2 linked regions of the Aquibium oceanicum genome follow. Each later gene encodes a partner of the first gene's protein in a complex. Links are inferred from orthologs where the notes say so. Each region holds a gene or a part of one and is shown on either strand. Other genes may lie near its edges.

The links.
Region 2: the proteins of tsaB (region 1) and tsaD are in contact, whole or in part, in a solved structure (PDB 4WQ4), measured with the Escherichia coli proteins. The link is inferred for Aquibium oceanicum from one-to-one orthologs.

What each region holds. Positions count from the first base shown.
Region 1 is NZ_CP018171.1:707,379-710,408, forward strand. The notes cover bases 195-2,909. They hold tsaB (tRNA (adenosine(37)-N6)-threonylcarbamoyltransferase complex dimerization subunit type 1 TsaB), read left to right. Parts: upstream 195-1,069; coding sequence 1,070-1,750; downstream 1,751-2,909. Other genes in these bases: BSQ44_RS03545 (malate synthase G), read left to right, coding at 195-941; BSQ44_RS03555 (GNAT family N-acetyltransferase), read left to right, coding at 1,750-2,244; olsA (lyso-ornithine lipid O-acyltransferase), read left to right, coding at 2,298-2,909. Also shown: more of BSQ44_RS03545, read left to right, coding at 1-194; more of olsA, read left to right, coding at 2,910-3,030. UniProt on the Escherichia coli protein: Required for the formation of a threonylcarbamoyl group on adenosine at position 37 (t(6)A37) in tRNAs that read codons beginning with adenine.
Region 2 is NZ_CP018171.1:168,549-171,692, forward strand. Bases 1-2,829 are described here. They hold tsaD (tRNA (adenosine(37)-N6)-threonylcarbamoyltransferase complex transferase subunit TsaD), read right to left. Parts: upstream 2,056-2,829; coding sequence 946-2,055; downstream 1-945. Other genes in these bases: BSQ44_RS00830 (NAD(P)H-dependent glycerol-3-phosphate dehydrogenase), read right to left, coding at 1-949; hemC (hydroxymethylbilane synthase), read left to right, coding at 2,137-2,829. Outside these bases: more of hemC, read left to right, coding at 2,830-3,066; BSQ44_RS00845 (uroporphyrinogen-III synthase), read left to right, coding at 3,071-3,144.

The sequences.
Region 1 (3,030 bases):
TCGAGGCAGCGCTCGGCATGGCGCCGAACACGATGAAGATGGGCATCATGGACGAGGAGCGCCGCACGACAGTGAACCTCAAGGAGGCGATCCGCGCGGCCAAGGATCGCGTCGTCTTCATCAACACCGGCTTCCTCGACCGTACCGGCGACGAGATCCATACCTCGATGGAAGCAGGCCCGATGATCCGCAAGGGCGACATGAAGCAGGCTGCCTGGATCCAGGCCTACGAGAACTGGAACGTCGACATCGGCCTCGAATGCGGCCTCGCTGGCCACGCGCAGATCGGCAAGGGCATGTGGGCCATGCCCGACCTGATGGCGGCGATGCTGGAACAGAAGATCGGGCATCCGAAAGCCGGCGCCAATACGGCCTGGGTGCCTTCGCCGACGGCCGCGACGCTGCATGCCACGCACTATCACAAGGTCGACGTGGCCGAGGTGCAGTCGGGACTGAAGAAGCGGGGCCGAGCGAAGCTTGACGATATCCTGTCGGTGCCGGTCGCCGTGCGGCCCAACTGGACGCCGGACGAGGTCCAGAAGGAACTCGACAACAACGCCCAGGGCATTCTGGGCTACGTGGTGCGCTGGATCGACCAGGGCGTCGGTTGCTCGAAGGTGCCCGACATCAACGATGTCGGCCTTATGGAGGACCGCGCGACGCTGCGCATCTCCTCGCAGCACATGGCGAACTGGCTCCACCACGGCGTGTGCACGAAGGAACAGGTCACAGAGACGCTGAAGCGCATGGCGGCGGTAGTCGATCGCCAGAACGCCGGCGATCCGCTCTACCGCCCGATGGCGCCGGACTTTGAAAACTCGATCGCCTTCCAGGCCGCCTGCGACCTCGTTTTCAAGGGACGCGAGCAGCCCAACGGCTACACCGAACCGGTTCTGCACGCCCGCAGGCTGGAACTGAAGGCGCGCGACCGGGCAGGCTGACGGCGGAGCCGGCCAGCCGGTCCACTGGGTTCCCATCAATGCGGCGCCGGCTGACGGTTTGACGTGACACGGCCACGCACTTTCTTCCGCTTGTCCGGCGGGCGATCTTTCACTACCGATTTCCGGCGATGAAACTGCTTGCGATCGACACCGCTGCCGAACTGTGCGCCGCATGCGTCTATGACAGCGACGGCGCGCGCGAACTCGGCCGCGAGGTGCTGGACATCGGCAAGGGACATGCGGAAACCCTCATGGGCGTGGTGGAAAAAGCGCTCGCGGCCGCCGGGGCGGGGTATCCCGAGCTGGATGCCGTCGCCGTCTCGGTCGGCCCTGGCTCGTTCACCGGGGTTCGCATAGGGGTTGCCACCGCGAGGGGTCTGGCGCTGGCTCTCGGAGTCCCGGCGATCGGCGTGACGACCCTGGCCGGCCTCGCTCTCGAAGCGCGGCACGCCTTTCCTGGGCGGAGCGTGATGTCCGTTCTCGACGCGAAGCGGGAGGAACTCTACGTCGCGGTGCATGACGCCGATGGCGCGGTCCTCGTCCCGCCCTCGATCCTGCACGTGCAGGAAGCGGTGCAACTGGCACGCGGGCATGGTCTCGTCTTGACAGGCTCCGGCGTGGATCTCGTCCGGCAGGCGGGGAACGCCGACATGGAGATCGCGGGCCGTGCCAGGACCGCGGACATCGCCAGCTATGCCGCGCTTGCAGCGTTGGAAGGGCCGGACGCCGAGAAGCCAAGGCCGGTCTATCTGCGCGGCGCGGATGCGCGCCCGCAGGAAGGTTTCGCCCTGCCGAGAAGGACCGCGTGATGCGGGTGCCCTTCATCAACGGCAGGAAGCGGGAGTTCCTGATCGATCCGCTCGCAACCCGCGACACCGCCGCGATGGCCGTGCTGCACCGGGAGGATTTTTCCAGGCCCTGGACGTCGGTCGAGTTCGCCGGCCTTCTCGCCCAGGAGACGGTGTTCGGCTTCGCGGCGCGCGAGATCGGCCGGCCGGCCGCGCTGCCGGCGGGCTTCGTGCTCGCGCGCCAGGCGGCCGGCGAGGCCGAGATCCTGACGATCACGGTCGCGCGTTCCTTTCGCCGCGGCGGTCTGGGATGGGCCTTGATGGACGCCGTGCTGCGCGAACTCTACCACCAGCGCGCCGAGGCGCTCTTCCTCGAGGTCGACGAGACGAACCACGCCGCCGTGGCGCTCTACCGGCGGATGCGTTTCCGGGAAGTGGCCAAGCGCCCTGCATACTACAGCCAGCCCGGCGTGCCGCCGACGACGGCCCTCGTCATGCGCCGCGATCTTCGCTAGGTCGACACCGGGCCGAGTATTCGCGTCGACCCGGCGGAGGGAAGCGGGCAGGCATGATCGGATGGGCGAGGACGGGGCTGGTTCTGCTCTGCGTGGTCGTCGCGAGCCTGGTCGGGATTCCGCTGCAGATCCTGGCGCTACGGACCGGCATTCCGCATCCTGGAACGATCCCCCGGCTCTTCCATGCGATGGTTCGGCGGCTCTTGGGAATCTCCGTCCGTGTCTCCGGTCGGCCATCCGGAGACCGTCCGTTGCTGCTCGTGGCCAATCACGTCTCGTGGACCGACATCGTCATCCTGAGCTCGCTCGCGCCGATGAGCTTCGTGGCGAAGTCCGACATGGCGACCTGGCCGGTCTTCGGCCTGTTCGCCAAGCTTCAGCGCAGCGTCTTTGTCGAACGTGAGCGCGCCCGGACATCGCACAAGCAGGCGAACGAACTGGGCGAACGGCTCGCCGAGGGCACGGTCATGGTGCTTTTCGCGGAAGGCACGACGTCGGATGGAAACATCGTGCTGCCGTTCAAGAGTACACTCTTCGGGGCAGCACAGGCGGCGCTCGCGAGCGAGACCGGCAGGCGTCTCGACATCCGCACGGTCCACATCCAGCCGGTGACCATCGCCTATACGAGGCTTCAGGGCATGCCGATGGGCAGGTTTCATCGCATGCATGCCGCCTGGATCGGCGACAGCGATCTCGTGCCGCATCTCGGTGCGCTGATCCGCGAGGGCGGGATGGATGTCGAAGTGCACTTCGACGAGCCGATCCCCTTCACGGCCCGCAGCAAGC
Region 2 (3,144 bases), 540 kb from region 1 along the record:
ATACCGCTTCGCGCACCGTGATCCTTTGGTCAAGGAGCATCACCACGCTTTGCGTGATCGGCGCGTCGAGCCTGCGCTCTTGCGCGATCGTCCAGGCGATGCCGGCAGTCGCCACGCCTTCCGCCAGCGGCAGGTTCGCGACCGGCTGGCCACGCCCGACCGCGTGCCCATAGGAGAAGTTGCGCGACTGGCCCGAGCCGCAGGTGAGGATGAGGTCGCCCAGGCCGGAAAGCCCCATCAGCGTCTCCGGCCGGGCGCCGAAGGATTCGGCGATGCGGCGCAGTTCCACGAAGCCGCGCGTCACCAGCGAGGCCTGAGCGCTGGCGCCGAGCCCCGCGCCCGCGACCGCGCCGGCCGCGATGGCGAGCACGTTCTTCAGCGCACCGCCGACCTCGACACCGACGAGATCGTCGCTGGAATAGCAGCGCAGGCTGGGGGTGGACAGCAGCGTTGCGAGCCGGTCGGCGGTGCCGAGATCCTCCGCGGCGACGGTGACGGCGGTCGGCAGTCCCGCCGCGACGTCGTGCGCGAAGCTCGGCCCCGAGAGCGCCGCGACAGGGCTTTCCGGCAGTACTTCCCGCGCAACCTCCGAAAGAAGTTGGCCAGTGCTCGCCTCGATGCCCTTGGCGCAGAGCACGACGGGCACGTCGTTTGGGAGGAGTGGCGCGACTGTTTCGAGAACGATGCGCATGGTCTGCGCCGGAACGACCGCGAGCACGCACTCGACGCCCCGCAGCGCCGACCCCGCATCGCCCGAAGCCGTCAGCGCCTCATGCAGTCCGATCCCCGGCAGATAGCGCGGGTTGGCATGGTCGTGGTTGATGGCCTCGACGTTGGCCGCGTCGCGCGCCCAGAGCCGCACCGTGTTGCCCGCCATGCAGAGCGTCTGCGCCAGCGCGGTACCCCACGCTCCGCCGCCGAGCACTGCGATGCGAGCTCCGCCGCTCATGCCTTGGCGCCCCGCTTGCCGGCACCGACCAGCGGCGCAGCGTTCGCATCCAGCGGCCAGCGCGAGCGCGGCGCCATGGCCATCGGATCGCCCTCCTCCGCGAGCCCTGCCCGCATCCGCTCGATGCCGGCCCAGGCGATCATGGCGGCGTTGTCGGTGCAGAGCGCCGGAGGCGGGGCGACGAAGTCGAAGCCCAGGCGTTCGCAGAGCGAAAGCAGTGCGGCGCGGATCGGGCCGTTGGCGGCGACGCCGCCGGCCACGATCAGCGTCGGGCTCTTCGCCTGCGGGTACTCGTTGCGGAAGCGTTCGAGGCTGCGGGCGACCCGGTCGGCCAGCGTCTCCACAACCGCGCGCTGGAAGGAAGCGGCGATGTCGGCGACGTCTTGGTCGGCGAGTGGGGCGATGGCGGTCGCGGCCTGCCTGACTGCGGTCTTCAGGCCGGAAAAGGAAAAGTCCGGCCGCGCCTCGCCCTTCAGCGGATGCGGGAAGTCGAAGCGATGCGCGTCTCCGGTCAGGGCCACGCGCTCGACGTTAGGCCCGCCGGGATAGGGCAGCCCGAGCAGCTTGGCCGTCTTGTCGAAGGCCTCGCCGATGGCGTCGTCGATGGTGGAGGCCCAGCGCGCGTAGTCGCCCGGTCCGCGCACCAGCAAGATCTGCGTATGCCCGCCCGAGACGAGCAGCATCAGGTAGGGAAATGCGACGTCGTCGAGCAGCCGCGCGGAGAGCGCATGGCCCTCAAGGTGGTTGATCGGGATCAGCCGCTTGCCCGACGCAGCGGCGATCGCCTTGGCCGACATCATGCCGACCAGCAGCCCGCCGATGAGGCCCGGACCGGCCGTTGCCGCAATGGCATCGACATCGGACAGTGCGACGCCGGCCTCGGCCAGCGCCGCCTCGACGATGCCGTCCAGCGCCTCGACATGGGCGCGCGCGGCGATCTCCGGCACCACGCCACCGAAGGCCGCGTGCTCCTCGAGCTGGCTCAGCACGATGGTGGAGAGGATGCGCGGCATCTCCCCATCGCGCCACGCGACGACGGAAGCCGCGGTCTCGTCGCAGCTCGTCTCGATGCCGAGCACCCTTATCTCGCCAATCGGAGGCAGCATGATTGCCCCAAAATCCTTTCGCCGATAGGAAGACGCGGAGGTTGGACCGCGACCGGCGCGGGTTAACACGGACGGTGACGGATGCAAACTCGGCCCTTGAGGATCGGTACGCGCGGAAGCGCCCTGGCACTCGCCCAGGCGAGCGAGACGCGCGCCCGGCTGATGGCCGCGCACGGATTGCCGGAGGAGGCGTTCGAGATCGAGGTGATCTCGACCAGCGGCGACCGCATCCAGGACCGGCCGCTGTCGGAGGCTGGCGGCAAGGGGCTCTTCACCAAGGAGATCGAGGAGGCGATGCTCGACGGCCGCATCGACATCGCCGTGCACTCCTCCAAGGACATGCCGACGATCCTGCCGACCGGCTTGAAGCTCGCCGTCTTCCTCGAACGCGAGGACGTGCGTGACGCCTTCATTGGCCGCGACGTGGCCGCGCTCGCCGACCTGCCGCGGGGCGCCACCGTCGGTTCGTCCTCGCTGCGGCGCCAGGCGCAGATCAGGCGCCTGCGTCCGGACCTGAAGGTGGTGATGTATCGCGGCAACGTGCAGACGCGGCTGAGGAAGCTCGCCGACGGCGTCGTGGACGCCACGCTCCTCGCGCAGGCCGGGCTGAGGAGGCTCGGGCTGGAGCATGTCGCGACCAGCATCTTACCGGAGACCGATTTTCTCCCTGCCCCCGGTCAGGGCGCCATCTGCATCGAATGCCGCGAGGACGACGCGCGGGTGGAGGCCATGCTGGCGCCGATCGCGCATCGCGACACGGGCATCGCGCTCGCCTGCGAGCGGGCCTTCCTCGCCGCGCTCGACGGCTCCTGCCGCACGCCGATCGCCGGCCACGCGGTGGTCGACGGCAATAAGCTGCACTTTAGAGGCATGATCCTGCGGCCGGATGGCAGCGAGGCACACGACGTCGCCGGCGAGGGCGCGAGCGCTGATGCCGAGGCGATCGGGCACGATGCCGGCATGCGCGTCCGCGCCCAGGCCGGAGCAGGGTTCTTCGAAGACTGGTCGTGAGCGCGTGGCGCGGGTCCTGGTCACACGGCCGGAGCCGGGTGCTTCGGCGACGGCGAAGCGGCTGAGAGCGCTCGGGCA